DNA from 2 places in the Plantibacter sp. Leaf1 genome. Region 1 is predicted to be linked to the other one. Evidence: riboswitches for the same ligand, from Rfam matches in the RefSeq annotation. Region 1 holds a riboswitch; the other holds the start of a gene.
What was found. A riboswitch is a leader RNA that binds a small molecule or an ion and turns the genes downstream of it on or off. The one in region 1 is predicted to bind thiamine pyrophosphate.
Positions count from the first base shown of each region.

Region 2: another riboswitch for thiamine pyrophosphate. It lies ahead of ASE44_RS18910 (ECF transporter S component); the one in region 1 lies ahead of thiM (hydroxyethylthiazole kinase).

Region 1 is NZ_LMJX01000001.1:369,173-384,221, reverse strand. It holds gene ASE44_RS01700 (carboxypeptidase regulatory-like domain-containing protein) at 1-1,543, shown strand, start outside; gene ASE44_RS18145 (CDP-alcohol phosphatidyltransferase family protein) at 1,648-2,925, shown strand; gene ASE44_RS01690 (HAD family phosphatase) at 3,005-3,691, shown strand; gene ASE44_RS01685 (DUF1622 domain-containing protein) at 3,772-4,176, opposite strand; TPP riboswitch at 4,237-4,337, shown strand; gene thiM (hydroxyethylthiazole kinase) at 4,329-5,180, shown strand; gene thiE (thiamine phosphate synthase) at 5,177-5,887, shown strand; gene ASE44_RS01670 (bifunctional hydroxymethylpyrimidine kinase/phosphomethylpyrimidine kinase) at 5,884-7,455, shown strand; gene ASE44_RS01665 (pyrimidine/purine nucleoside phosphorylase) at 7,502-7,798, shown strand; gene ASE44_RS01660 (hypothetical protein) at 7,864-8,265, opposite strand; gene ASE44_RS01655 (ABC transporter ATP-binding protein) at 8,317-9,021, opposite strand; gene ASE44_RS01650 (ABC transporter permease) at 9,083-10,171, opposite strand; gene ASE44_RS01645 (sensor histidine kinase) at 10,348-11,667, shown strand; gene ASE44_RS01640 (response regulator transcription factor) at 11,660-12,334, shown strand; gene ASE44_RS01635 (deoxyribodipyrimidine photo-lyase) at 12,365-13,735, opposite strand; gene ASE44_RS01630 (methylated-DNA--[protein]-cysteine S-methyltransferase) at 13,838-14,398, opposite strand; gene ASE44_RS01625 (DNA-3-methyladenine glycosylase 2) at 14,395-15,049, opposite strand, start outside.
Region 2 is NZ_LMJX01000002.1:651,934-666,982, reverse strand. It holds gene mnmA (tRNA 2-thiouridine(34) synthase MnmA) at 1-123, shown strand, start outside; gene ASE44_RS05380 (sugar porter family MFS transporter) at 184-1,671, opposite strand; gene ligA (NAD-dependent DNA ligase LigA) at 1,822-4,122, shown strand; gene ASE44_RS05370 (long-chain-fatty-acid--CoA ligase) at 4,125-5,846, opposite strand; gene gatC (Asp-tRNA(Asn)/Glu-tRNA(Gln) amidotransferase subunit GatC) at 5,937-6,236, shown strand; gene gatA (Asp-tRNA(Asn)/Glu-tRNA(Gln) amidotransferase subunit GatA) at 6,233-7,744, shown strand; gene gatB (Asp-tRNA(Asn)/Glu-tRNA(Gln) amidotransferase subunit GatB) at 7,747-9,246, shown strand; gene ASE44_RS05350 (hypothetical protein) at 9,361-9,957, shown strand; gene ASE44_RS05345 (acyltransferase) at 9,928-11,253, opposite strand; gene dinB (DNA polymerase IV) at 11,336-12,634, shown strand; gene ASE44_RS05335 (hypothetical protein) at 12,644-12,973, shown strand; TPP riboswitch at 13,025-13,133, shown strand; gene ASE44_RS18910 (ECF transporter S component) at 13,170-13,799, shown strand; gene ASE44_RS05325 (ABC transporter ATP-binding protein) at 13,802-15,049, shown strand, end outside.

The sequences.
Region 1 (15,049 bases):
ATGGTTCGCGTCGATCGCGCGTGACGTGACCGGTACCGTGACCGACCAGGTCACCGGCGGTCTGGACGGCGTCGGCGTGCGACTCATCGACCGCGTCGGCCGGGTGGTCGCCTCGACGACGACCGCCGGCGGAGGCGCATACGCCTTCGAGGGGTACTTCGCGACCGACGGCTACACCGTGCAGCTCGTCCCGCCGGCCGGCAAGATCGCCGTCGAGGCGACGCGGGTCGGCGCCGACCTCACGGACACCGACGCGATCGCGGACTTCGTCGTCCGTGACATCGTGCCCGTCGCGGTCTCCGGCACCGCCCTCGACGCCGATGGTGTCCCCATCGTCGGGGCCACCGTCACCATCGACGGCGTGGGGAGCGTGACCACCGACACCGACGGGGACTATCTCTTCGACACCGTGCCGGTCGGCGACCACACGCTCGTCATCACCCCACCGGCGGGGTACGCCGTGCAGATCGCGCCGTCCCCGTTCTCCGTCCCGGCCGGGAGCGAGACGCCCGTCACGGCACAGGACTTCGTGCTCGTCGCGAACCCGCGCCTCGGCGGCGTGATCAGTTCCGGCGGGGTCGGCGTGGCCGGCGTCACGGTGAGCGCCGAGGGTCCGAGCGGCGTCGAACGCGCCGTCACGGCCGCCGACGGCTCGTACAGCTTCCCGCTCCTGCCGGCGGGGTCGTACACCGTCTCGATCGTCGCGCCCGAGGGCTACGTCGTCTCCGGGACGGCGACGCGCTCCGAGGAGCTCGCCGACACGGATCTGGACGCGGTCGACTTCGAGCTCGCCCGGCTCGGGACCGTCATCGGCGATGTCGTGACGGACACGGGTGCGCCCGTCCCCGGAGCCACGGTGACGGTCGAGACGCCGACGGGCCCGGTGGTGTTGACGACATCCGGTGAGGGCTCCTACGGGCTCGCCGACCTTCCGCCCGGCGACTACCCGGTGACGCTGACCGTGCCGGCAGGGTATTCGGTCCCCGATGGCGGAGTGACGACCGCGGTCGCGGTCGTCGGCTCGGACGGTTCGGTGCAGACGGTGCCGAGCTTCGTGCTCGTCGCGGACGCGGTGCTCGGTGGGCTGTCCGGAACCATCGAGACGGATGCCGGTGCCCCGCTCGCGGACGTCGGCGTGACGGTCGACACCCCGGCCGGGGAGGTCGTCGTCACGACGGACGCCGAGGGCGCCTATCTCCTCGACGATCTCGCCGCGGGTTCGTACGAGGTCACGGTGACGGTGCCATCGGGCTACACCGCCGAGGGTGCCGCCTCGGCCGTCGCGATCGTCGCGGCCGACGGATCGGTGGTCTCCGTGCCCGCGTTCGTCCTGGTCCCGGATGCCGTCACGCCCGTGCCCTCGGCGAGCCCGAGCGACCCCGCCGTGCCGGGCACCTCGGGCCGCCTGCCCTCGACCGGCGCGGACACGATGCCCTGGATCGTCGCGGCCGGAGTGCTCTTCGTGCTCGGAGCCGCCGGCGTCGTGACGGCCGCGGTCCTCCGACGTCGACGTGCCGAGCGGGACACCCCGTCCGACGTTTGACCGCTCCGTCGTCCCGAAGGGGATCGGAGCACGCGGCTCGTCCGTAGACTTGGGCGAGCCGCGCTCCGACCAGGGGCGCGGATCGCATTCGTGAACGGGGACCCGTGGACGTCATCGGCTGGGTGGACGGCGCCACGACGGCGTTGCCCGATCCGATGATCTGGCTGGTCGGCCTCCTCTTCGCCGTGGCGGAGTCAGGGCTCTGGCTCGGCCTGCTGGTGCCGGGGGAGCCCGTCGTGCTCCTCCTCTCGGCGATGCTCGACTCCGGTCCGGCCGCGCTCGTCCTGTTCCTCGCCGTCGCGCTCGGTGGATCGCTCGGAGACCACCTCGGCTTCCTCATCGGTCGTCGGAGCGGCGGGCGCCTCCGCGACACGGCCGTCGTCCGGCGTCTCGGCGTCGGCGGCTGGGACCGGGCGGTCGAGGCGCTCGAACGGCGCGGAGCCCAGGCCGTCTTCCTCACCCGCCTCGTCCCCGTGCTCCGGTGCCTGACGCCGGCCGCGGCCGGGGTCGCCCGCGTGCCGTACCGATCGTTCCTCCTGGCGTCGGTGCTCGGTTCGCTCCTGTGGTCCGCCGTCTTCGTCGGGGTCGGTTCGCTCGTCCGTGTCGTGCTCGACGGGGTCCGCCAGTACCTCGGTTCCGCCGGGTGGGTGCTGCTGCTCGCGCTCGTCGTCGTGGTGTCGGCCGTCGCGATCGTCCGCGCTCGACGGGGCCTCGCGATCCCGGGCGACGAAGCGATGATCCCGGTGACCCTGCACGAGAAGACGCCGCTCGCGCGCCTCCGCACCCAGCTCTTCGCGGACGACGACTGGCGGAACCTGCCCAATGCGATCACGGCGGGACGCATCCTCCTGCTCCCCGTCTTCGCCGTCCTCGTGATCACCGGCTCCTACTGGGCGGCGCTCGTCGTGGGGGCGGTCGTGTTCCTGAGCGACGTCGCCGACGGGCAGATCGCGCGCCGGACGGGGGCCGTCTCGGCGCTCGGCACCTGGCTCGACGGCGTCGCCGACCGTTTGACCGTCGTCGTGGTCGCAGCGTCCTTCGCCGTCGCGCAGATCATCCCATGGCAGGTGTTCGTCGTCATGATCGTGCCCGACCTCCTCCTCGCGTTCATCGCGGTCGTCGCGTTCCGCGGGACGCCCGAGGTGCCGGTGAGCCTCGCCGGCAAGATCCGTACGGTGCTCCTCTTCGTCGGCTTCTTCGCGTTGCTCACGGGGCTCGCGCTCGGCGGTGGTGATCCGGCCTCGCCGCTGTCCCGCGTGTTCGGCGGTATCGGCTTCGTCGCGATCCTCCTCGGGCTCGTCGGGCACTTCGTGGCGGCGACCCAGTATGCGCGACGCATGATCGTCACCTGGCAGCGGCAGGGCGTCAGCCTGTCCCGCTGATCCCGGCCGGCTGTGCTGCCGGCAGCTTCCCCGAGACGCGCCCGGCGTGGACGCAGGCGGTGTCGTTTAGGCTCGGAGCATGCCAGTCGACTATCCGGACCTCGTCATCTTCGACTGCGACGGCACCCTCGTCGACACGGAACGCATCTCGGTACGCGTGAACCTGCAGCTCCTCAACGAGGTCGGCGGCGACTACACCGAGGCCGAGGTGCGCGAACTGTTCGTCGGCGCATCGCTCGAGACCTACGCGACGCTCGTCGAAGCGCGGCTCGGCAAGCCCCTGGAGGCCGACTGGATCCAGCGCTGGAGCGACATGTTCCGTGGAATCTGCGAGCGCGAGCTGGAAGCGGTCGACGGTGTCGTCGACGCGCTCGACGGCATCGCGGCGACCGGGGTGCCGCTGTGCGTCGCCTCGAACGGCATGTTCCACGACGTCGTCCGCAACCTCGGCCAGGTGGGCATCCACGACCGGTTCGCCGGGCGGATCTTCAGCGCCACCGACGTCGCCGTCGGCAAGCCGGCCCCGGACCTGTTCCTGCATGCGGCTGCCGACTTCGACACGGCCCCCGAGCGGTGCGCGGTCGTCGAGGACAGCGTCGTCGGCGTCCTCGCCGCGCGGGCCGCGGGGATGACCGTGTACGCCTACGCCGGTGGCATGACCCCGGCCGAGCGCCTCATCGGCGACGGCACCCACGTCTTCGACGACATGCGTGAGCTGCCCGACCTCATCCGAGACACCTGGGCGGAAACCGCCACCACGCGCTAGCCGCGACTGCGCAGTTCCGGGAACCGGCCGTCGTCGTCAGGCACGGTGGCTCCTCCGGCGTCCGGGGCGGTCACATCCTGCTAGTTGACGGCTCCTCGCGGGCGTTCACCGCCGCGCGCGACGGTCTGGCCGAACGCCTGCGGTCCCGTCGTCGCGAGGCGTCTCCAGGGCAGGGTCCCCTCGATCTCGATCTGCAGGGAGAAGCTCAGCAGGGTGCGGATGACGACGATGATCGCCAGGACGGCTGCGTCGGTCAGCGACGGCGTGGAGGTGACCGTCTTCACCAGGTCGGCGGCGACGAGGATCTCCAGCCCGAGCAGGATCACCGAGCCGATCGTCTCCCGCAGCATCCGGAAGGCCCGCCCGCCGTCACGGGTGCGGAGCCACAGGCGGGCCGACAGGGTGACGGCGATCACGAAGCCCACGACCATCGCCCCGACACCGGCGACCTCGAAGACGATGGTGACCAGCTCGAAGAAGTCCATGCGCCCATCATCCTCGTCGCCTCGCCGGACGGGAAGCGGCGCCGACCCGCTATGGTGGTCGCGAGTGACACGGGGTGCCGATCCCATGACGACCGGCTGAGAACACACCCGTCGAACCTGATCTCGTTAGTCCGAGCGAAGGGATGTCGCGAATGAGCATTCGCACACCGCAGCAGTCTGCCCACCCGTCCACCGACGATGCCGCCGCCGGCGGGTTCGCGAGCACCGCGGGGGACCTCCTCGACCGCCTGCGCGAACGCACCCCGCTCGTCCAATCGATCACGAACGCCGTGGTCACGAACTTCACGGCGAACGTCCTCCTCGCCGTCGGTGCCGCCCCGGCGATGACCGACATCCCCACGGAGGCCGGGCCGTTCGCCCGCATCGCCTCCGGCGTGCTCCTCAACCTCGGCACACCGCAGGAGGAGCAGCGCGAGGCCATGATCGAAGCCGCGACCGCCGCGAACGAGGTGGGCACCCCGTGGGTGCTCGATCCCGTCGCGGTCGGGTCCCTCCCCGTCCGGACGGCGCTCGCCGCAGAGCTCCTCGCGCTCCGGCCGACGATCGTCCGGGGCAACGCGAGTGAGATCATCGCCCTCGCCGGCCTCGGCGCCGGCGGTCGCGGGGTCGACAGCACCGACTCTGTCGACAGTGCGATCGAGGCTGCGACCGCGATCGCGCGCCGCTCTGGAGCCGTCGTGGCGATCTCGGGGCCGACCGACGTCATCACCGACGGTGAGCGCATCGTCCGCTGCTCCAACGGGCACGCCTGGCTCACGCTCGTGACCGGCGGCGGGTGCGCGCTCGGCGCCGTGTTCGCCGCGTTCGCCTCGCTCGACGACGACCGGTTGCTGACGACGGTGGCCGCCACGAGCGTGTACACGGTCGCCGCTCAGCTTGCCGCCGCGGAGAGCCGCGGGCCCGGGTCCTTCGCCCCGGCGTTCCTCGACCGCCTCCACCTCCTCGACGCGGAGACCGTCCACCGACTGGCGGTGGTGGCATGAGCGCCGGGACGATGTCCGACGGGGTGCACGCGGCGCGTTCGCACGCTGCCCTCGTGCGCCGGGCCATGGCGACGTATCTCGTCACGGACGCCTCGGCGAGCGGCGCCCGGGGCGTGCTCGATGTCGTGCGTCGGGCCGTCGACGGCGGGGTGACCGCGGTGCAGCTCCGGGAGAAGACCGCGACGGCCCGCGAGCTGTTCGAGCTGACGCTCCGTGCCGCGGAGCTCGTCTCGGGTCGAGCCCTGCTCCTCGTCGACGACCGGGTCGACGTCTTCCTCGCCGCCCGTTCCGCCGGCGCCGTCGTCCACGGTGTCCACGTCGGGCAGAGCGACCTCCCGGTCGACGCGGTCCGCCGGATCGTGGGTGACGCGGCCGTGGTGGGCTTGACGGCGAACACGCCAGCCCACCTCGACGCGGTGGCCGCCCTGCCCGCGGGGACCGTCGACTACCTCGGCGTCGGCGTGATCCGCCCGACGGCGACGAAACCGGACCACCCGGAGCCGCTCGGCGTGGACGGGTTCGCCGCGATCGCCGCCGCCACCCAGCTGCCCTGCGTGGCGATCGGCGGGGTCGGGCTCGCCGACACCGCGGCCCTCCGATCGGCGGGTGCCGCCGGGCTCGCGGTGGTGTCCGCCATCTGTGCTGCCGACGATCCGGCCGCGGCGGCTCGCGCGTTCCGTGCCGCGTGGGACGAGGTGCCCGCGTGAGCGCCACCGACTCGCTGAGGACAGCCCCGGCCCGGCCGTCGCACGACGCGGGGATCGGGCGACGGCCGCTCGTCACGAGGACCACGCCGCGGGTGCTGAGCATCGCCGGGACGGACCCGACCGGCGGCGCCGGTGTCCAGGCCGACCTCAAGAGCATCGCCGCGAACGGTGGATACGGCATGGCGGTCGTGACCGCCCTCGTCGCGCAGAACACCCGCGGCGTCCGTTCCGTGCACACCCCGCCCGTCGGGTTCCTCCGTGAACAGTTGGACGCGGTGGCCGACGACGTCGTCATCGACGCCGTCAAGATCGGCATGCTGGGCGACGCACGGATCATCGAGGCCGTCGCCGCGTGGCTGCGCGAGACCGTGACCGGACCCGTCGTGCTCGACCCCGTCATGGTGGCGACGAGCGGCGACCGCCTGCTGCGGCAGGACGCCGAGGCCGCCATGCGCGAGCTCCTGCCGCTCGTCGACCTCGTCACCCCGAACCTCCCCGAGCTCGCGGTCCTCGCGGACGAACCGGTGGCGGAGCGCTGGGCCGACGCCCTCGCGCAGGCGCGGCGGGTGTCGGAACGGGCCGGGGTGATCGTGCTCGTGAAGGGTGGGCACCTGTCCGGGGTGGTGGACTGCCCGGACGCCCTCGTCGACGCCGGCGGCGGCCTCGGTGCCGGCCGCTCGCTCGTCGAGTTCGACGGACCTCGCGTCGCCACGACGAACACCCACGGGACCGGCTGCTCCCTGTCGAGTGCGATGGCGACCCTCGTCGCCCGCACCGGCTCCTGGTCGGAGGCGCTCGGCGCGGCGAAGTCGTGGCTCACCGCGAGTCTCGAGGCGGCGGATGCGCTCGAGGTCGGCGCGGGGAGCGGGCCCATCAACCACTTCGCCACGGTGTGGGAGTCGGCGGGCCTCGGTGCGCGCCGGGCGGACGGTGCCGAGCTCGTCGGGGGCTGGTGGGACGACATCGCGGAGCTGCGGGCGCGGATCGACCGGCTACCCTTCGTCGCGATGCTCGCCGACGGCACCCTCGATCCGGCCCGGTTCGCGTGGTACCTGCAGCAGGATGCGATCTACCTCCGCGCCTATTCGCGGGTGCTCGCGCGGGCGAGCGCGCTGGCCCCGACCCCCGAGGAACAGGTGTTCTGGGCGACGGGCGCCGCCGGCTCGATCGAGGCCGAGATGGAACTCCATCGCACCTGGCTCGAGGCCTCGGCCGCAGCCGGGGAGGAGATGGAACCGTCGGCGACCACGACGGCCTACCTCGACCACCTGCACGCTGCGAGTGTCGACGGCGACTACGGACGGGTGATCGCCGCGGTCCTCCCCTGCTATTGGATCTATCAGGATCTGGGGGAGCGGCTCGTCCAGGCGTCGCACGCCGCGCACCCGTTCGCCGCGTGGCTCGACACCTACGCCGATCCCTCCTTCGCGATCGCCACCGCGCGCGCGATCGAGATCGTCGCCGGTGCCGCCGAGCGCGCGGATGCGACGGAGCTCCAGGCGATGCGTCGGGCGTTCCTCGCCTCTGCGGCACACGAGGAGGCCTTCTTCGCCGAGCCGATACGATGAATGGCGGATCGGCCACCGCGGTCGTGGACCACGAGGGAGGCCCCTGATGCTGACGAGCAACGAGTACTTCGACGGCAACGTGAAGTCGATCGGCTTCGCCACGCACGAGCCGGGAGCCGAGTCGGCGAGCGTCGGGGTCATGGCTCCGGGGGAGTACACCTTCACGACCGGCAAGGCCGAGGAGATGTCCGTCATCTCCGGCCGACTCCGCGTCCTGTTGCCCAACACGAGCGCCTGGCAGGACTTCGGCCCCGACGCCCAGTTCAGCGTCCCGGGGAGCAGCAGCTTCCAGGTCCAGGTGGAGGTCGCCACCGCCTACCTCTGCCGCTACCTGAACATCTGAGCGGCTGAACGGCTGCCCGTCGACAGGCTCAGGGACCGGTGGGTGCGTCTCCGGCCGGTCTCGGCTCAGGGTCCGGCGACGACCTCGAGGGTGAAGACGACGGTCGAGTCGTCGGAGCGGTTCGTCAGCGTCACGTCGGTGCTGCCGACGGCGAGGGGCTGCAGGCCGGGGTTGAAGGAGGCGCCGCCCCGGGAGCCACCGGGCACGTACTCGGCGATCGACGGGTCCTCGATCTCGGCGGACCAGGCGTTCGGGTCGACGGCGACGAGGTCCACCACGTTGTCCAGCCCGACGGAGATCGTGCGGCCGTCCTGATCGACGAGCTGGACGATGACGGGCGCGATCACGCCGGCGGCACTCGCGGAACCCTGGCCGGAGGGTTCGTCCGAGCTGCCGGTGCACGCGCTGGTGCCGAGGAGGGCTCCGACGATCGCGATCACGGTGAGCCCTCGGGTGGCGCTGCGCATGGTGATCCTCTCTCGGCGTGACCTCACACTACCGTCGGGCGGCGACGGACCTCAGGACCGCTGGGCCAGCGCGTCGGCGGCCGTGCTGAGACGACCGTCCTCCATGACGAGCACCTGGTCCATGCGTCCGAGGTGAGTCCGGTCGTGGGTGACGAGCAGGGTCGCTGCGCCCGACGATGCGGTGAGTTCGAGGATGAGCTCGATGATGGCGGAACCGCGTTCGTGGTCGAGCGCGCTGGTCGGCTCGTCGACGACGAGCGCGTCCGGCTCGTTCATGAGCGCCCGGGCGATGTTGACGCGCTGCCGCTGACCACCGGAGAGCTGGTGCGGCCGTTTGCCGGCCTGGTCCGCGAGTCCCACCGCGGCGAGCAACATCGTGGCCCGATCACGGGTCCGTGCCCGGTCGGCCCGGGAGGCGCGGCCGCCGAGGGTCCCGAGCACGCACAGCTGTTCGAGGGCGGTGAGCGACGGCAGGAGGTTGGCCTGTTGGAAGACGATACCGAGGTTCGTCCGGCGGAAGTCGGTGGCGGCTCGACGGTCGAGCGAGGTCACGTCGATCCCGGCGACCTCGACGGTGCCGCTGTCGGGGCGGATGAGTCCGGCCGCGACGGCGAGGACACTCGACTTGCCCGAGCCGGACGGGCCGGTGAGCGCGGCGACGGTCCCGGCCGGGACGATGAGGGTCGCGTGGTCGACGGCGGTGACGCGGTGGTCGCCGTCGGGGAAGGTGAGGGAGACGTCGGTGAGCGAGATCATGCGGGGACTCCGATGGTGACGGGGGTGGGTGCTGGAGTGGATGCGGTGGCGGAGCCCGGGTTCACCGGTTGCCGCCGAGCGCGGTCAAGGGATCGGCCGACAGGATCGACCGCAGCGCGAACGCTGCGCCGACGAGCCCGAGGGCGATCATGATGACGCCGGGCAGGAGCGTCGTCAGTGGGCTGAGGACGAACGGCAGCGCCGTGCCGGCGGCGGAACCCAGCACCGCCGTGAGCCCGATGCCGAGCCCGACGCCGAGGAGGAGCAGGACGGACGCCTGACCGAGCGCGTCGAGCGCGAGCCGCCGGGTCGTCGCCCCGAGCGCTTTGAGGATCGCGACGTCACCCGCGCGCTGCATGGTCCACACCGTGAAGAACGCACCGATCACGAGCGCCGAGATGCCGAACAGCATGCCGACCATGAGCAGCAGGGATCCGATCTCGGAGCGGAACGAGCCGATCGCGAGCAGCGAGGAGAGGACGTCCTTCGACACCGTGCCGGTGGCCTGCTCAGCTGCCGTGACGGCGTCCGCGGTCGGGGTACCGGAGATGGCGAGGGCCGTCGCGCCGTCTGCCGGGGCGCCGGAAGCGCCTTGGATCGACCGCCAGCTCGCGAGGCTCGTCCAGACGACGGGCGTGTGGCTGTACCACTGGTCGTCGACGACCGCGCCGACCGTGAGCGCCTCACCGCCGGCCGAGACGGTGTCACCGCGGACCACGTGGAGGGCTTCCGCGGCGGTCCGGCTGAGCCGGGCCGTGCCGTCGGCGGGTGCGTCGGGTGTGCGCTCGGCGCCTGCGGCGGCGCCGGCGGTCCCGAACACCGCCACCGCGGTGCGTGCGTCGTCGGTCGTCAGGCGCGTCTGGCTGATGCCGAGCTCCAGGACGTGGTCAACGCCGGGGACGGCTGCCCACCGGTCGGCCGTGGCCTCGTCGATCGCCGAATCCGCGAACGTCGCCGGTCCGTCGTCGGCCGGGCCGGCGAGGACGATGCTCGACGCGCCGAGCCCGGTGATCGCGGAGATGTTCTGGTTCGCCAGGCCCGCCGTCAGGCCACTGAGGAATCCGACGAGCAGGGTGATGAGGGTGACGACCGCCCCGATCAGCACGAAGCGACCGGTGGCGAAGCGCATGTCGCGCCAGGCGACGAACATGGGGACTCCTTGTCGGCCGCCCGACGGCGTCTCCGTGGTGCGGCACCCTCTCAGCGTCGTCGAGCCGAGGCGGCACGGCATCGTCGGACGGGAGGGTCTCCTGGCACGGTCGGATGGAGGCGACGTTCCACCTTTCTGATGATTCGCCCCGACGGCTCGCGTCGTACGCTGGGCGGATGAAGCACTCGGCACTCAGCCCCGTGTTCACCGGCCTGCAGCTCGGCCTCCACGGCCTCGTCACCGCACTCATCGCGCTCGTGATCGTGCGATCCGTCTCGGTCGGTGGCCCGACGATGTCCGCGGCGCTCGTGTTCGCCGTCGTCATGCTGGCCACCTACACCGCCGGTGCCGTCGTCGGTGGTCGGCTCCGCCGGACGGCCACCGCGCCCACCGACCACGGTGTCGCGGCCACCGGGGCTCGTCGAGGTCGCTCCTTCGTCCTCGCCTGGTTGGTCTTCCTCAGCGTCGAGTGGGTGGTCCTCGTCCTGCTCAGTCCCGATGCGGCCTACCTCGTCTTCCCGTTGTTCTTCCTCTACCTCCACCTGCTTCCACGGGCCGTCGCGGTCCCAGCCGTCGTCATCGCCACGCTCTCGGCGATCGTCGCGATCGGTCTGCACGCCGGGTTCAGCGTCGGAGGCGTCGTCGGTCCGCTCGTCGGTGCGGCGGTGGCCGTGGCGATCGGCCTCGGCTACGAGGCGCTGGCTCGGGAGGCGGCCGAGCGTGAGCGGCTGATCGCCGACCTCGTCGCCGCCCGGGAGGAGCTCGCCAGGAGAGGGCAGGAGGCCGGCAAGCTGGCGGAGCGGGAGCGCCTCGCCGCCGGACTCCACGACACGGTCGCCCAGGCCCTGTCGAGCATCCAACTGCTCCTGCATGCGGCCGAACGCTCCGCGGGCGAGGGGTCTGGAACCGGACAACTGCGCTCCCACATCGGCCTGGCGAGGGACGCCGCCGCGACCGCGCTCGCCGAGACACGCAGCCTCATCGACGAGCTGAGCCCGCCGGCGTTGGTGGGTGCCACGATCGCGGACGCACTGGGCCGGCTCGCGGAGACGACGACCGCGGAGAGCGGCACACCGGTCGCCACGACGGTCACCGGTGACGCCTTCGTCCTCGGCACGCCGGTGACCACCGCGCTCCTCCGGGCCGCGCAGAGCAGCCTCGCGAACGTCGTCCGTCACGCCGGGGCGACCCGAGCGGACGTCACGCTCAGCTACCTCGACGGAGAGGTCATCCTCGACATCGACGACGACGGTGCCGGGTTCGATCCGGCGACGGTCGTCGAGCGGGCTGCGGGCGGCTCGTTCGGCATGGTGTCCATGCGTCGTCGCATCACCGAGTTGGGCGGCGCCGTCGACGTCCGGAGCGCACCCGGTGCCGGGACGACCGTCACCGTCCGGTTCGCCGCACCGACCGCGACACCGACTCCGGACTCGACACCGGCACCGGACACGAGCAGGGAGGAAGCGACGATGCGCGACGGTGGGACCGATGCCTGAGGGCGCGAGCGAAGCCGGGGCCCGAGTGGTCGTCCGGGTGGTGGTGGCCGACGACCACCCGATCGTCCGAGCCGGACTGCTCGCCGTCCTGGCTCCGATCGCCGACATCGAGGTCGTCGGGACGGCGGCGACCGCGGCCGAGGCGGTCGCGGCGGCACCTCGAGCCGACCTGGTGCTCATGGACCTGAGCTTCGGCGACGGCCCCACCGGCATCGATGCGACGCGGGAGATCAGGGCACGCCCGGAACCACCCTCGGTCCTCGTGCTGACGAACTACGACTCCGACGCAGACATCCTCGGTGCGATCGAGGCCGGGGCCGCCGGGTACCTCTTGAAGGATGCCGCGCCCGAGGACCTCGTGGACGGCATCCGCTCGGCGGCCGGCGGGAACTCGGTGCTCGGCCCGGCCGTCGCGACCCGCCTGGTCGCACGGGTGAGCGCGCCGCAGCAGGCCTTGAGTGCACGCGAGATCGAGGTGCTCGCACGCGCCGCCGAGGGGCTCACCAACCTGGAGATCGCCGGACGACTCCACGTCGGGGAGACGACGGTGAAGTCGCACCTCGCCCACATCTACACGAAGCTCGACGTGTCGAACCGTTCGGCCGCCATCGCGGCGGCGCAGCGCGCGGGCCTGTTCCGCACCCGCGGAGCCGCACCCGGTCACTGAGCCTGTCGAAGTGCCACAGGACGGGCCGGGCTAGGCGCCCTTGACGTGCTCGTACGCGGCGAGGGCCGCCTGCCTCGTCTCACCGAGGTCGACGATCGGCTCGGGGTAGTCGGGCGTCCCGAACTCCGGCACCCACCGCTTGATGTAGGCGTCGTCGGGATCGAACCGTTCCCGCTGGCGTTCCGGGTTGAAGATGCGGAAGTACGGCGACGCGTCGAAGCCGCTGCCGGCGACCCACTGCCAGTTGAACGGGTTGGACGCCGGGTCCGCGTCGACGAGGGTGTCCCAGAACCACTCCTCGCCGAGCCGCCAGTGGATGAGGAGGTTCTTGGTCAGGAACGACGCCACGACCATCCTGATCCGGTTGTGCATGCTGCCGGTCGTCCACAGCTCGCGCATGCCGGCGTCGACGAGGGGGATGCCGGTGTGGCCGGTGGTCCAGGCGGTGAAGGCGTCCTGGTCGACGTCCGGCCAGGGGAAGCGGTCGAAGGCCTGCCGCCAGTTGCGGGTGGCGAGGTCGGGGAACGCGAAGAGGCAGTGGTAGGCGAAGTCGCGCCAGCCGAGTTCCTTGAGGAACGTCGCGCCGTCGTCGCCGAGGTGTCGGCGGCGGTCGCGAGCCGCGTGCCAGATCTGCGGTGAGCTGATCTCCCCGAACCGCAGGTGCGGCGACAGCCCGGAGGTCGACGGCTGGGCTGGGAAGTCGCGATCCTCCGCGTACCCGGAGACCCCACCGTCGAGGAAGTCGGCGAGTCGTGCGTCCGCTCCGGCCTCGCCCGGCGTCCACTGTTCGCGGAGCCCACCCGCCCAGTCCGGCTTCGTCGGGAGGAGGTCCCACGATCCGAGCTCGTCACCGTCAGGCGCGTCCGAGACGCCGGTCAGCTCGGTGGGCGCGGGGAGCGGATGCCTCGGCGGGTTCGCCGAGTGACGTTGTAACGACGCCTTCCAGAACGGGGTGAACACCGAGTACGGCTGGCCCTGCCCGGTGACGATCTCCCAGGGTTCGGCGAGCAGGTTCGCGGCGAAGCTCCGGGCGTCGAGACCGGCGTCTTTCAGTTCCGTCTTGATCCCGGCGTCGATCTCCCGTTCCGCGGCTCCGTATCGACGGTTCCACAGCACCGCGCCGGCTCCGAGGGAGGCGGCGAGTTCAGGAACGATCGTGGCCGCACTCCCCGAACGGAGGAGGAGGGTGCCGCCGAGCCCGCGGATGTCGTCCCCGAGCGCCTCGAGGCTGTGATGCAACCACCAACGGGAGGCCCCGCCGAGCGGTCGGAGCTCTTCGCTGTCGTCGAGGACGAACAGGCAGAGGATCGGTGCGCCGAGCTCGACGGCCGCGTGCAGTGCGGGGTTGTCGGCCAGGCGGAGGTCGTCACGGAACCATACGATCGTCGGGGCAGTGGCCATCCCGTCAGCCTACGCGGCGCGCTGGTCCGAGCTGCGGGGTTGACCGCAGCCGTCAGCTCCGGTCTCCGAGCGGTTCCGGTCTCCGAGCCTGTCGAGGTGCGCTCAGCTCAGCGCGGCCTCGCGGTCGAGCAACGAGCGCTTGACGTCGAGTCCCCACGCGAAGCCGCCGAGCGAGCCGTCCGTCCGCAACACGCGGTGGCAGGGGACGAACAGGGCGGGTGCGTTCGTCGCGCAGGCGCTCGCCGCGGCACGGACCGCCGACGGTCGACCACTCGCCGCGGCGAACTCCGTGTAGGTCACCGGGCGTCCTGCGGCGATCGTCCGCAGAACCGTCCAGGCGTGGGTGCGGAACGGGCCGCCGAACTGGGCGACCGGGACCAGGTCGATCGCCGTCAGGTCACCGTCGTAGTACGCGCGGACGGCGTCCATCGCCTCGACGGTCCCCGCCGCCGTCTCGCCGGGTCGGTCGGCGGGCCGGATCCGTTCGAGCATCACGCCGATGTCGTCGGACCACCCGGAGGAGAGCACCGCCCCGTCCTCCCGCGCGAGGACGGTGAAGGGGCCGTCCGGGGTGTCGACGGTCTGGCTGATCGCGGCGAGCTGCGCGCCGGACGCCCGGCCGTCGCCGCGGCGGACGCTCGTGCTGGAGATGATGGTGGTCATGCTGCTGGGCCTTTCTCGAGGGCTGATGGTCTGGCGGTCGGTGCCGGTGTGGACGCCGCCTTCCACAGGTGGAGGCAGACGTACGAGCGCCACGGGGCGAACGCCTCCGCCTCCGCGGTGAGGGTCCGGGCGTCGGAGGGCAACCCGAGCCGGCCGGCCCCGGTGCGGACGGCGACGTCGCCGGGCAGGAACGCGTCGGGGTTCCCGAGCACCCGCATGCTGACGTAGTCGGCCGTCCAGGGGCCGATCCCCTTCATGGCGAGCAGGCGGGCCCGGAGCTCGTCGCGGTCGTCGCCGAACCCGATGGCCAGCTCCCCGGAGACGAGTGCCCGAGCCACACCGAGCAGACTGTCGATCCGCGCTCGGGGCCCGACGAGTGCCGCCTCCCCGCCGTCTGCGATCTGCGTCGCCGTCGGGAAGAGGCGATGCAGTCCGTGCCGTTCGGGGACCGTCGTGCTCACCTCGTCCGCGAGACGGCGGAGCTGGGTGCGCGCCGCGGCCACGGTGATCTGCTGGCCGACCATCGCCCGGACCAGCATCTCCTCCGGGTCGACCGCCCCCGGGAGTCGGATGCCCGGTGTGGCCGCGACCGAGGCAGCGAGCCGAGGGTCGGCCGAGAGCACCGCGTCGGCGGACGTCGGGTCGGCGTCG
Region 2 (15,049 bases), on a different contig from region 1:
GAGACGCCGCTCGACGGGGTCGCGCCCGGACAGACCGCGGTGCTCTACAGCGGAACGCGCGTCTTGGGACAGTTCACGATCGACCGCACCGTCAGCGCTGTACCCGCCAGCGTCGGCGCCTGACACCCCGGAACGACCGAACGCCCGGCGAGCGATGCTCGCCGGGCGTTCCGCGTCCGATGCTCAGGCTCCGGCGGTCGTCCCCGACTTCGAAGCCTTGGCCTTCTTCGGCTTCTTGACGAACAGCGTCTCGGCCTCTTCGAGGGTGAGCCCGTTCGTCTCCGGGATCTTCGCGAGTACGAACACGAACGAGAGCAGGGCGAAGAACGCGTACATGCCGTACGTCACCGGGAGCGAGAACGCGGCGAGACCCGGGAAGCTCACGGTGATGAGGAAGTTGGCGATCCACTGGGCCATCGCCGCCACACCGAGGGCCTTGGCACGCAGCCGGTTCGGGAAGATCTCGCCGAGGAGGACCCAGACGAGTGGACCCCAGGAGGCGCCGAACGCGACGACGAACACGTTGGCGGCGATCAGTGCGATCGTGCCCCAGGGCTGCGGCAGCGACACCTCGCCCGCGCTGTCCGTGACCGACTGGGTGAAGGCGATCGCCATGGCCCCGAGCGAGACCGTCATCCCGATGGATCCGGCGAGGAGGATCGGCCGGCGACCGATGCGGTCGACGAGCAGGATCGCCACGATCGTGACCGCGACGTTCGTCACCGAGGTGATGACCGAGATGAGCAGCGAGTCGGACTCCTGGAATCCGACCGCCTTCCAGAGGGTCGTCGAGTAGTAGAAGATGACGTTGATGCCGACGAACTGCTGGAAGATCGAGAGGATGACACCGATCCACACGATCGGGAGCAGACCGAACTTCCCGCCCCAGAGCGAGGCCTTCTTCTGCTGCTCGTCGTCCTTCACCGCCTGTTCGGCGAGCTTGACCGCGCGGTCGACCTCCTCCTGCGGCCACACCGTCGCGAAGATGCGGCGGGCCTCGTCGGCCTTGCCCTTGCGGACGAGGAAGCGTGGCGACTCGGGGAGCCGCATGGCCAGGAGCCCGTAGACGACGGCGGGGATGGCGCAGGCGATGAACATCCAGCGCCAGGCTTCGACGCCGAACCACAGCGGGTTGGACGCACCGCCGGCGACGCCCGCGAGGACGGAGTCGGACAGGAGCGCGGCGAAGATGCCGAGGGTGATGGCGAGCTGCTGCAGGGAGGCGAGGCGTCCGCGGATGGCGCTCGGCGCGATCTCGGCGATGTAGGCCGGAGCGACGACGGATGCGATGCCGATGCCGAGACCGCCGACGACGCGCCACAGGATCAGGTCCCAGGGGGAGAAGGCGAAGCCGGCGCCGAAGGAGGAGACGAAGAAGAGACCGGCACCGAGGAGCATCGTGAAGATGCGTCCGCGGCTGTCCGCGATCCGGCCGGCGAGGTAGGCGCCGAGCGCGCATCCCAAGAGGGCCGAGGCGACGGCGAAGCCGATGAGCCCCTCGCTCAGCTGGAAGTGGTCCTGCATGGCGTCGACCGCGCCGTTGACCACGGAGGAGTCGAAGCCGAAGAGGAAGCCACCGACCGCGGCGGAGACGGAGATGCCGATGACGCGCGCGGTGAGCTGCTTACTGGTAGGAGCCGCCCCCGTTCCTGGCCTGCTGGACTGGGACATGGTTCCTCCGATTCCGCGCGCATGGTTCCTGCGGCACTGCGACACCCTACTCCTCGATCAGCGGCTCGCAGACCCGCTTGCCCCGATCGGGGAGGACGTGCGGTGTGTCAAGCGCTCCTGCGTGTCGGGGGCCGCTCATAGACTGACCAGGTGGCGAACAGCAACGAACAGACCCTGCAGCAGGCATCGGCCGAGGCGGAGGAGCTCACCTCTCGGATCCTCGAGCTGCGCGACGCGTACTACGAGCGGGACGAGTCGCTCGCCTCCGATCAGGAGTACGACGCCATGATCAAGCGGCTCGACGAGCTCGAGCGGCTCTTCCCCGAGTTGCAGAGCCAGGACAGCCCGACGCAGACGGTCGGCGGCCGGGCGGAGACGACGCTGTTCGCACCGGTCACCCACCTCGAACGCATGCTGAGCCTCGACAACGTCTTCTCGACCGAGGAGTTCCTCGCCTGGGCGGCGAAGGTCGAGCGCGACGCGGACGGTGCCGTCCAGTACCTGTGCGAGCTGAAGATCGACGGCCTCGCCATCAACCTGCGGTATGAGCGAGGGCGTCTGGTGAGCGCGGCGACCCGCGGCGACGGCGTCGTCGGTGAGGACGTCACGGAGAACGTCCGGTACATCCGCTCCATCCCGAGCGTGCTGACCACCGCCGACACGGACGTCGAGGTCCCCGAGGTCGTGGAGGTGCGCGGCGAGATCTTCTTCCCCGTCGAGGCGTTCCGGGAGCTCAACGCCAACCAGGCGGCCGCCGGTGAACGGGTGTTCGCGAACCCCCGAAACGCGGCGAGCGGATCGCTCCGTCAGAAGGCGGAGAGCAAGAACCCGGCGCAGCTCGCCCTCATGCACGACCGGCTCGGCCGGCTGCAGATGCTCGTCCACGGCATCGGCGCCTGGGAGCGCCCGCCGGTCGCGCGTCAGTCGCAGGTCTACGAGCTCCTCCACCGGTGGGGTCTGCCGACCTCGTCGCACTACCGGGTCCACGACGAAGCGACGGGGGCGGCCGAGTTCATCGAGTACTTCGGAGCACATCGCGACAGCGTCGAGCACGAGATCGACGGGGTCGTCGTCAAGGTCGACGATCTCGCGCTCCACGGGGAACTCGGCGCGACGAGCAGGGCTCCGCGCTGGGCCATCGCCTACAAGTACCCGCCGGAGCAGGTGAACACCAAGCTCCTCGACATCGTGGTCAGCGTCGGCCGCACCGGTCGGGCCACGCCCTTCGCCGTCATGGAGAAGGTCCTGGTCGCCGGCAGCGAAGTGCGCCAGGCCACGCTGCACAACCAGGACGTCGTGAAGGCGAAGGGGGTGCTCATCGGCGACACCGTCGTCCTCCGCAAGGCCGGCGACGTCATCCCCGAGGTCCTCGGTCCCGTGGTCGAACTCCGCGACGGTTCCGAGCGCGAGTTCGTCATGCCGGACGACTGCCCGGAATGCGGCACCCCGCTCGCCCCTGCCAAGGAGGGTGACATCGACCTGCGCTGCCCGAACGCGCGGAGCTGCCCGGCTCAGGTGCGAGGCCGGGTGGAGCACATCGGTTCACGTGGAGCACTCGACGTCGAAGCCCTCGGTGAGGTGGCCGCAGCGGCGCTCACGCAGCCGCTGGAACCCGCGGAGCCGCCGCTGACCACCGAGGCTGGGCTCTTCTCGCTGACGATGGCCGACCTCTTCCCGGTGACGGTGGTCGTGCGCGACAACGAGACCGGCCTGCCGAAGCTCAACGAGGACGGCTCGGAGAAGCGAGTCACGCCGTTCCGCCGCCGTCGGGCGAAGAAGGACGGCGTGCACGACCCGGAGGCGTCCGAGTTCGACGGCGACGAGTCCTCGGTGCCGTCGAAGAACGCGGTCGAGCTGCTCGCCAACCTCGACGCCGCGAAGACGCGCCCGCTCGCACGGTTGCTCGTCGCCCTCAACATCCGCCACGTCGGTCCCGTGGCGGCCAGGTCGCTCGCGGAGTACTTCGGATCGCTCGACGCCATCCGAGCTGCGAGCCGCGAGGAGCTGGCCGAGGTCGACGGTGTCGGCGGGATCATCGCCGACGCCCTCATGGCCTGGTTCGAGATCGACTGGCACCGCGAGATCGTCGAGGAGTGGACGGCTGCCGGCGTGCAGTGGGCGACGCCCGGTCACCCGGGCCCAGGTGCCGCCGTCGCTGCTGGCGGTGTCCTCTCGGGCGTGACCGTCGTCGCGACCGGCTCCCTGGACGGTTTCACCCGCGAGGGCGCGCTGGAGGCCATCGTGCAGGCCGGAGGCAAGGCGGCGTCGAGCGTCTCGAAGAAGACCGACTTCGTCGCCGCCGGCCCGGGCGCGGGGTCGAAGCTCGCGAAGGCGGAAGCGCTCGGTCTGCGGATCATCGACGCGGAGCAGTTCGCGATCCTGGTCTCGGAGGGCCCGGCAGCCCTCGGCGAGCCCGAGACGCCCGGCGACGAGGCACCGGCGACCGACTGAGCTCAGTGCCCGGCGGCGTCCAGGAGGTCGTCCCTGACCTGGCGTCGCAGGACCTTGCCGATGAGCGACTTCGGGAGTTCGTCCACGACGACCACCCGCTTCGGCACCTTGTAGGGCGTGAGGATCTCGCGAGCCCACGCGCGGAGCGCCTCGGCGTCGACGGTGGTGCCCGGAGCGGCGACGACGGCTGCGACGACCTGCTCGCCGGAGTGCGGGTCGGGGATCCCGACGACGGCGGCGTCCGCGACGGATGCATGGCCGCGGAGGACCTGCTCGACCTCGCTGGGGGAGACGTTGAACCCGCCCGTGATGATGAGCTCTTTGATGCGGTCGACGACCGTCATGAACCCCTCGTCGTCGATCGACACGATGTCGCCGGTGCGGAACCAACCGCCCGGGAGGAGCACGGCCGCGGTCTCCTCCGGCTTGTTGTAGTAGCCGCGGAACACCTGGGGTCCGCGGACGAGGAGTTCGCCCGGCTCTCCGGCCGGCCGGTCCGTCGCCGGATCATCGGGGTCGACGACCCTGACCTCGGTGCTCGGCAGCGGGAGACCGATGGTGCCGGGCTTCCTGGCGGCGGACACCGGGTTCGCGGAGATCACCGGTGAGCACTCGGAGAGCCCGTACCCCTCGACGAGGAACCCGCCGGACGCCGCTTCGAACGGCACGACGAGCTCGTGGGGGAGCGGCATGGCCCCGGAGATCGCGATCTCGGTACCCTGCAGCGAGACGCCCTGCTCCGTCGCCGCCGCCAGGAGACGGTCGGCGATGGGCGGCACCGCCGGCAGGAAGGTCGGAGGGCGCTTCTTCATGACCTTGAGGACGAGCGCCGGGTCGAACTTCGGGAACAGGACGAGTCGCGAGCCCATGCTCATGGCGAACGTGAGGCACAGCGTCAGCCCGTAGGCGTGGAACATCGGGAGCACTGCGTAGACGACGGCGGATCCCCGTGGCACGGTCGGCACCCAGGCGCGCGACTGGGCGGCGTTGGCGAGCAGGTTCCCGTGGGTCAGGGCCGCACCCTTCGGCGAGCCTGTCGTGCCACTGGTGTACTGGATGAGCGCGAGCGCGTCGGTCGCCGGCTTCGGGTGGCTCGCCGGGAGTGACCCGGTGGTGAGGAGCCGCTCCCACACCACCGTGCCGGAGACCGGGGCGGTCAACTGCGCACGGGAGGCGCGTGCCTTCGCGATCGGGAGCCGCAGTGCCAGGCGCATGTGGATCGGCATCGCACGGGTGACGTCGATCGTGACGAGCGCATCCACCGCCAGGTCGGCCGGGAAGTCCTGCAGGTGACCCGCGACCTTGTCCCAGACGATCGCGAACCGGGCGCGGTGGTCCTCGAACTGGTGGCGGAGCTCCTGCGGCGTGTAGAGGGGGTTGTGCTCGATGACGACGGCGCCGAGTCGGAGGACGGCGTAGAACGCGACGATGTGCTGCGGACAGTTCGGGAGCATGAGGGCGACCGGGTCGCCGGCCCGGACGCCGAGGTCGCGCAGACCGGCCGCAGCGCGCGCGATCAGGGCGTCGAGTTCGGTGTAGGTGGTCGTCGAGCCGAAGAACTCGAGCGCCACGGCGTCAGGGTAGCTCGCCGCGGAGGCCTCCACGAGATCGCCGAGGCTGCCGGTCTGCTCGGGGATGTCGTCCGGGACGTCGGCGGCGTAGCTCGCCAGCCACGGGCGCTCGTGCGGGGGACGGGGACGGCTGCTCGAGTCGTTCTGGCTCACCGTCCCACTGTAGGGGCGGAGGCCGACCGTCGACCACGTCCCTGGCGAATAGACTGGAGCGACCGCCACCGCTACACGTACGGGAGACGCATGTCGGAAATCACCACCGAGCAGGTCGCACATCTCGCGACCCTCGCTCGCATCGCCCTGAGCCAGGACGAGATCGCCCACCTCACCACGGAGCTCGACTCCATCGTGGACAACATCGCGAAGGTGCAGCAGGTGGCCACACCTGACGTCCCGGCGACGAGCCACCCGATCCCGCTCGAGAACGTGTACCGCGACGACGTCGTCGGCAACACGCTCACCCGGGAGCAGGCGCTGCAGAACGCACCGGAGTCGGCCGACGGCCGGTTCAAGGTCTCGGCCATCCTGGGGGAGGAGCAGTGAGCGGCCTGATCGGTCTGACGGCAGCCGAACTGTCGTCCAAGCTCCGCGCCGGCGACGTGTCGAGCGTCGAGGTCACCCAGGCGCACCTCGACCGCATCGCCCAGGTCGACGGCGACGTCCACGCCTTCCTGCACGTCTCGGACCACGCCCTCGAGGTCGCCGCCGACATCGATGCGCGTCGTGCAGCGGGTGAGGAGCTCGGCGAACTGGCCGGCGTCCCACTCGCGATCAAGGACGTGCTCGTCACGACCGACATGCCGTCCACCTCGGGGAGCAAGATCCTCGAGGGATACCTGTCGCCCTTCGACGCCACCGTCGTCGCGCGATCGCGGGCGGCCGGCCTGGTGCCGCTCGGCAAGACGAACATGGACGAGTTCGCCATGGGGTCGAGCACGGAGCACTCCGCGTACGGCCCGACCCACAACCCGTGGGACCTCGACCGCATCCCCGGCGGTTCCGGAGGTGGCTCGGCCGCAGCGGTCGCCGCGTTCGAGGCGCCCATCGCGCTCGGCAGCGACACCGGCGGTTCGATCCGTCAGCCGGCGCACGTCACCGGGACGGTCGGCGTGAAGCCCACCTACGGAGCGGTCAGCCGCTACGGTGCCATCGCCCTGGCGTCCTCGCTCGACCAGGTCGGGCCGGTGAGCCGGACCGTCCTCGACTCCGGGCTGCTGCACGACGTCATCGCCGGGCACGACGCGCTCGACTCCACCTCCCTCCGTGACGCCTGGCCATCGATGGCCGCAGCCGCTCGGGAGGGTGCCCGCGGCGACGTACTGCGCGGTCTGCGCGTCGGCGTCGTCAAGGAGCTCAACGGTGAAGGTTTCCAGGCCGGCGTGAAGAGCCGCTTCCAGGAGGCGCTCACGGTGCTCGAGGCGAACGGCGCCGAGATCGTGGAGGTGTCGGCACCCAACTTCGAGTACGCGGTCGCCGCCTACTACCTGATCCTCCCCGCAGAAGCGTCCAGCAACCTCGCGAAGTTCGACTCCGTGCGGTTCGGCATGCGTGTCACCCCTGAGGGTGGCGGCACGGTCGAGCAGGTGATGTCCGCCACTCGCGAGGCCGGGTTCGGTCCTGAGGTGAAGCGTCGCATCATCCTCGGCACCTACGCCCTGAGCGCCGGATACTACGACGCCTACTACGGCAGCGCCCAGAAGGTGCGGACGCTCATCCAGCGCGATTTCGCGGCGGCCTTCGACCAGGTCGACGTCCTCGTGAGCCCGAGCGCGCCCACGACGGCGTTCAAGCTCGGTGAGCGCATCGACGATCCGCTGGCGATGTACCTCAACGACGTCACCACCATCCCGGCCAACCTCGCCGGGGTCCCGGGCATCAGCGTCCCGATCGGGCTCGCCCCGGAGGACGGCCTGCCCGTCGGCATCCAGTTCATGGCGCCAGCACGAGAGGACGCCAGGCTCTACCGGGTCGGCGCCGCTCTCGAGGCGCTCCTCGAATCGACGTGGGGGCACACCCTCATCTCGCAGGCACCCGCTCTCGGAGGTCGGTAACCATGGCCAAGGACAAGCTCCTCTCCTACGAGGAAGCCCTCGAACTGTACGAGCCCGTGCTCGGGTTCGAGGTGCACGTCGAGCTCAACACCAAGACGAAGATGTTCTCCTCGGCGCCGAACGGCTTCGGCGACGCGCCGAACACGAACATCTCGCCGGTGTGTCTCGGTCTGCCCGGCTCGCTCCCGGTCGTGAACGAGCAGGCGGTGCGGTACTCGATCAGCCTCGGGCTCGCCCTCGGCTGCTCGATCGCCCCGTCGAGCCGCTTCGCGCGGAAGAACTACTTCTACCCCGACCTTGCGAAGAACTACCAGATCTCGCAGTTCGACGAGCCCATCGCCTTCGAGGGTTCCGTCGACGTCGAGCTCGCCGACGGCACCATCGTCACCGTGCCGATCGAACGCGCGCACATGGAGGAGGACGCCGGTAAGCTCACGCACATCGGCGGCTCGACCGGGCGCATCCAGGGTGCCGAGTACTCGCTCGTCGACTACAACCGCGCCGGCGTCCCGCTCGTGGAGATCGTCACCAAGCCGATCTACGGCACCGAGCACCGGGCGCCGGAGATCGCGAAGGCCTACGTCTCCGCGATCCGCGACATCGTCGTGGCGCTCGGCATCTCCGATGCGAAGATGGAGCGCGGGAACCTCCGCTGCGACGCGAACATCTCGCTGCGCCCGCGTGGCCAGGAGAAGCTCGGCACGCGGACGGAGACGAAGAACGTCAACTCCCTGCGGTCGGTCGAACGCGCCGTCCGCTACGAGATCCAGCGTCAGGCCGCGATCCTCAAGGACGGCGGATCCATCGTCCAAGAGACGCGTCACTGGCACGAGGACACCGGCGCCACGTCGGCCGGCCGGCCGAAGAGCGACGCCGACGACTACCGCTACTTCCCGGAGCCCGACCTGCTCCCGGTCGTGCCGTCGCCCGAACTCATCGAGGAACTGCGTGCGGCGCTCCCCGAGCAGCCGGCCGTCCGTCGGCGCCGCTTGAAGGGCGAGTGGGGCTTCACGGATCTCGAGTTCCAGGACGTCGTGAACGGTGGCCTCTTGAACGAGATCACGGCCACCGTCGAGGCGGGAGCCGCTCCGGCCGCCGCACGGAAGTGGTGGACGGGCGAGATCTCCCGGATCGCGAACCAGCGCGACGTCGAGGCGACGAGCCTCGTGTCGCCCGAGCACGTCGCCGCACTCGCGGCGCTCGTCGAGGACGGAACGCTCAACGACAAGCTCGCCCGTCAGGTCCTCGAGGGTGTCATCGAAGGGGAGGGCACTCCTCAGGAGGTCATCGACGCTCGTGGTCTCGCGCTCGTGTCCGACGACGGTCCGCTGATCGCCGCCATCGACGAGGCTCTTGCCGCCCAGCCGGACGTCCTCGCGAAGATCCGCGACGGCAAGGTCCAGGCCGCCGGCGCGGTCATCGGCGCCGTGATGAAGGCGATGCGCGGACAGGCCGATGCGGCGCGTGTGCGCGAACTCGTCCTGGAGCGCGCCGGGCAGTAGGTCCCGCACCAGCGACATCGGGTCCGGACGGCAGTCGTGCACTGCCGTCCGGGCCCGTTTCCGTCCCGCCGGGAAGCCCTGGCGCGTGTCCCCGGTGCGGCATACACTTCGGCCATGCTGGTCGAAGGCACCATGCGTTGGCAGGTCACCGAGGACGCCCCGATGGCCCTTATGCTCGCGCTCGCCTTCCGTTCCATGGCCGGTCTCGGGGACCGGTGCGTCGGCCAGCTCCCAGCGGTGGCCCCCGCACCCGATCCGATCGACGTCGCCGACCTCGATCGCGACGCCCTGGCACTCCAGTTCGACGGCTGGTGGACCGGGATCGCCCGGCGTGACACGCGGTTGTTCCTGGCGGAGGTGCGTCCTCCGCACTTCGAGGTCTTCGATCGCGCCCTCGAACTGCAGGAACTCGCCTACCGTGCCTACGACGGCGCCTACCGGTGGGCGACGGACAGGATCCGCGAGTATGAGATCGCCCTGGCCGGACGCTCACCGAGCAGACTCGCCGACGTCTACGAGCTCATCCGCGAGCGCCAGTTCGAGTTACGTCGGCAATCCAGCTCGTTCCGACTGGACCTCGAGGTGCTTCCGATCTGCCGACCGGGTGCCTGGGTCGTCGCACCCGACACGATCGTGGTCAGTGAGTCGCTCCGGGACGACCGGGAGGCGTTTCGCGAGTGGCTACGACCGCTGGTCCACAGCCTGGTCTGATCCGCTCGCGACGCGCTCGACCGGCCGACGGGTCGGGTTCAGGAGCACGACCGCGATGATCGAGCCGGCGGCTCCGGCAGCGGCCATGGCGGCGGTGAGCGGGTGGGAGATCTCGGCGAAGGGCATGAGGAACGCGCTCACGACTGCGATCCACACAGCCACGTGCGCCGGCTTGCGCTCCGGGTCGAGGCGCAGCCTCCGGGGGTGCTCGACGCGGCCGAGGAGTGCTCCGACACCCGCCAGGAGGACCGCGACGACGAGCAACACGACCGGTCGGGTCCACCACCAGGCGGCGGTCAGCGGCTCCGCGAAGGGGATGCCGAGGGCGAGCTGCAGACCGGCGACGGCGATGATGAGGGGCAGGTGCCAGAGGTACACCGTCATCAGCCGGGACCCGATGAGGAAGACGACCGCTCGCGCGGCGCGGGTCCGCATGATGGCGGTGAGCAGAGGGTGCACCAGGGCGAGCAGGGCGAGCTGCCCGACGCCGAGGACGACGAGGGGGAGGGTCGGTGGGTTGAGGTTGCCGAGCATGCTGGTCGAGTACGGCAGCCAGGTCGTGATCGGCACGAGCGCGCCGTAGGAGATCAGCACCACGGCCACGAGGACGAGGCGCGGAACGGAGCGGAGACGTCCGTCGGCCAGGAAGAACCCGAACTGCTGCAGCAGCGGCCAGACGAACACGAGGTTGACGAGACCGATGCCCAGGAGGCCGGTCGAGTAACGGACGACGTCGACGAGGATCACGCCGGCCAGCAGTGCCGCACAGGTCAGGAAGGGGTGGCGGTCGTGGCAGGTGGCGAGGAACGGGGCGACCGCCTGGCACAGCAGGTAGGCGGCCAGGAACCAGAGCGGGGACCCGACGCCTGCGGCGACGGCCTCGATGATGGCGGGGTCGACACCGAGCGCCCCGGCCAGCCACAGCCCCGCGGCGAGGAAGAGCAGGACCGGGATCGTCGGCAGGGCGAGTCGGAAGACCCTGGACCGGAGGAAGTCGCTGGTCCCGCCACCACGTCGGACGGTGCTGCGCCAGCCGGTGATCGTCGCGAAGCCGCCCACGATGAAGAACAGCGGCATGATCTGGCCGAACCAGGTACCCGTGTCGAACCAGGGTTGCTGCTCCAACGCTCGGGAGATGCCGATCGTGCCGTCCGGCTCGACCGCCACCGCGACCATCAGGAGGTGGACGATGACGACCGTCACGACGCAGGCGACGCGCACGAGGTCGAGGGCGAGGTCCCGCCCGGAGAGGTCTGGGACCGCCGGGGCCGACCCGGTCCGCGTTCGCGTGCTCATCGCCGGACAGCCTAGCGCCGCCGAGCGCTCCCACCTCGGCCCCTGTAAAGAGCGTGTCGGAGGTGACTGCGACAATGGAGTCATGAGTCGGCAGGATGGAGCGTCTCGTCGCGTCTCGGCGCACGATGCCGACGACAGCGGTACCCCCATCCTCCACGTCGACATGGACGCCTTCTTCGTCTCGGTCGAGCTCTTGGAGCGGCCCGAGCTCCGTGGCCTGCCCATCATCGTCGGCAACAAGGAGGGCCGCTCGGTCGTCACCTCCGCGAGCTACGAGGCCCGCAGGTACGGGGTGCGTGCCGCGATGCCGGTGTCCCAGGCCATGCGCTTGTGCCCGAGCGCGGTCGTCCTCCCGCCGCATCACGGCCGGTATCGCGAGTACTCGGATCGCGTCATGGAGGTGTTCGAGTCGGTGACCCCGCTCGTCGAGCCGTTGAGCATCGACGAGGCGTTCCTCGACGTCTCCGGGGCGGTGCGGTTGCTCGGGAGTCCGCGCACGATCGCGGCGCTCGTGAAGCAGCGGGTCCTCGACGCCACGGGGCTTCCCTGCTCGGTCGGTCTGGCGGCGACGAAGTACGTGGCGAAGCTCGCGTCGGGGCTGTCGAAGCCCGACGGACTCCTGGTCGTGCCGGCTGCTGAGACGCTCTCCTTCCTGCACCCGTTGCCGGTCGGGGCGCTGTGGGGCGTCGGCGGACGAACCGAGGAACAGCTCACGAACCGGGGCATCCGGACCATCGGCCAGCTCGCCTCCACCCCGTTGTCCATGCTCCAGCGCGCCGTCGGCGAGGCGTCCGGACGCCGGCTCCTCGAGCTCGCGAATGGGATCGACCCGCGTGGAATCGAGTTGGCGCGGCGGGAGAAGAGCGTCAGCCACGAGGTGACGTTCCCGACGGACGTCGCAGACCCCACCGTGCTGAAACGAGAGCTGTTGAACCTCGCGGGACTCGTCGCGATCCGCCTCCGGAAGGGTGGGTACGCCGGTCGGACGATCAGTATCCGGGTGCGCTACGCGGACTTCAGCGTCGTGACCCGGTCACGGACCATCGGCGAAGCGACGAACGTCGGACGTCGCGTCTACGACGAGGCGGCTTCGCTCTTCGGCGACCTCGATCGAGGAGGGCGTCTGGTCCGCCTCGTCGGCGTGAAGGTCGATCAACTGGTGCCCGCCGAGGAGGCCGGATCGGCGTTGTGGGATCCCGATGAGGAGTGGCGCGGCGCTGAACAGACGATCGACCGGGTGGCCAGTCGCTTCGGCGACCTCGCGATCGCTCCGGCCTCGCTCCTCGGGAAACCGCGGCGACGAGGGCTCGGGAGTCGAGGCGACTCGCAGGGTGCTGGGAGCACGGATCAACCCCTTGGACCGGCGGATGCGCAGCGGTAGCGTGGCAGCATGACGAATCTCGTGGAGAAGCTGGCAGAACAGACCAAGGGCCTCGGCGTGACCGCGGCCTACGGGGAGCAGCAGGACATCGACGGCACCAAGCTCGTGCCGGTGGCCCTGACGTACTACGGCTTCGGTGGCGGGTCCGAGGGTGACGGCGACGACGCACCGAGTGGCGGCGGAGGCGGTGGCGTCTCCATCCCCGTCGGCGCCTACATCAAGACGGACGAGGGCCTCCGGTTCGACCCGAACCTCATCTCGCTCATCGCCGTCGCCATCCCGTTCATCTGGGTGAGCGGCAAGGCGCTGTCCGGGCTCATCAAGGCGCTCAAGAAGTAGCCTTCCCCCGTCGAACCCCTGTCGAGCGATCCTGCGCGGCAGGGGTTAGACTCGTGCCACCACGGGAGTCCGGTGAACCGGGCTGAGAGGAAGGTATTCGCCTTCGACCGTCGAACCTGATCTGGATCATGCCAGCGCAGGGAGACCATTTCTCGCTATCCCGTGCTCTTTTCCGTCTACAGGAAGGGCACGTATCGTGTCAGCATCGACCAAAATCTCCTCGTCTGAACGCGCCGCCGCGCGGAACCTCCGCTGGAGGGTCGTCGACATCGTCGTGGTCGCCGTCCTCGGCGTGGCCACCGGCCTCATCTTCTGGGCGTGGAACACGCTCGGATCGCTCTGGTACGCCGGAGCGAGTGCCGTGACGCCCGGCTTCGGCGGCATCGCCGTCGGCATCTGGCTGCTCGGCGGCGTCCTCGGCGGGCTCATCATCAGGAAGCCCGGCGCGGCCGTCCTCGTCGAGACCATCGGGGCCGTCGTCTCCGCGCTCATCGGCAACGCGTGGGGCATCACCACCGTGTACTCGGGCCTCGCCCAGGGGCTCGGAGCCGAGCTCGTGTTCGCCGCGCTGGCCTACAAGCGCTTCGGCCTCGTCCCGGCCATCCTCGCCGGTGCGGGCGCCGGTGCCGGCGCATGGCTGCTCGAGCTGTTCATGTCGGCGAACCTGGAGAAGGGTGCCGAGTTCAACGCGATCTACCTCGGCTCACTGCTCGTCTCCGGCGCGATCCTCGCGGGCGTCGTCGGTTGGGTCCTCGTCAAGGCGCTCGCCTCCACGGGTGCGCTCAGCCGGTTCGCCTCAGGGCGGGACGCGCGGCGCGAGGTCTGAGCGTGGTCGGTGCGACCGGTCCGGCGCGCGTCGTCGCCCGGGACTGGGGGTGGCGTCACGCCGGTCGGAAGGCATGGGCGGTCAGCGACCTCGACCTCGTCATCGAACCGGGGGAGCGGGTCCTCCTCCTGGGCGCGTCCGGCGCCGGCAAGTCGACCCTGATCCATGCGCTCGCCGGTGTCCTTGGGGGAGCGGACGAGGGTGAGGCTCGCGGGTCGCTGCTCGTGGACGGGGTTGCGCCCGAACAGGCCAGGGGCCGGATCGGCCTCGTGCTGCAGGATCCCGATTCGCAGGTCATCCTGTCCAAGCTCGGCGACGACGTCGCGTTCGGCTGCGAGAACCTCGGGGTCGAGCGCGAGGAGATCTGGCGACGGGTCGTCTCGTCGCTGCAGGCCGTCGGCCTCGACCTCCCGTTGGACCACCCGACCTCGGCGTTGTCCGGCGGACAGAAGCAGCGGCTCGCCCTCGCCGGGGTACTCGCCATGCAGCCCTCGCTCCTCCTGCTCGACGAGCCGACCGCCAACCTCGACCCGATCGGCGTCACCGAGGTCAGGGACGCCGTCGCGCGTGTGGTCGACGACGGTTCGTCGACCCTGGTCGTCATCGAACACCGGGTCGACGTCTGGCGCGATCTGATGACGCGGGTCGTCGTACTCGATGCGGACGGAGGAGTCCTCGCCGACGGTCCTCCCTCCGTCGTCCTCGACGATGTCGGGCGCCGGCTCGCCGACGCCGGCGTCTGGGTACCGGGCATCCCGCTGGGGCTGCGGCCCCGCCGGATGGTGCAGCCGAACGCAGCCGTCTTGACGACGTCCGACCTGACGATCGGACGGCTCCGATCCCAGCCGGTGCAGGAGCACCTGGACCTCAGCGTGCCTGAGGGAGCCGCCACGGTGGTCGTCGGACCCAACGGGGCCGGGAAGTCGACGTTGGCCCTCACCTTGGCCGGTCTGCTGCCCGAGCTCGCCGGAACCGTGGACGCTGGCCGCCGGCTCGCCGGGGGGATCGGTCCTCGGCCCATCCGCTGGAAGTCGACCGAGCTGCTCACCCGCATCGGGACGGTCTTCCAGGACCCGGAGCATCAGTTCGTCGCCGCGACCGTGCGCAAGGAGCTCGGCGTCGCCCTGCAAGCGCTGCGGTGGACACGCGCCGCGATCGACGAGCGGGTCTCCGAAGTCCTCGACGCCTTGGGGTTGGCCGCGCTCGCCGAAGCGAACCCCTTCAGTCTCTCGGGCGGCCAGAAGCGACGA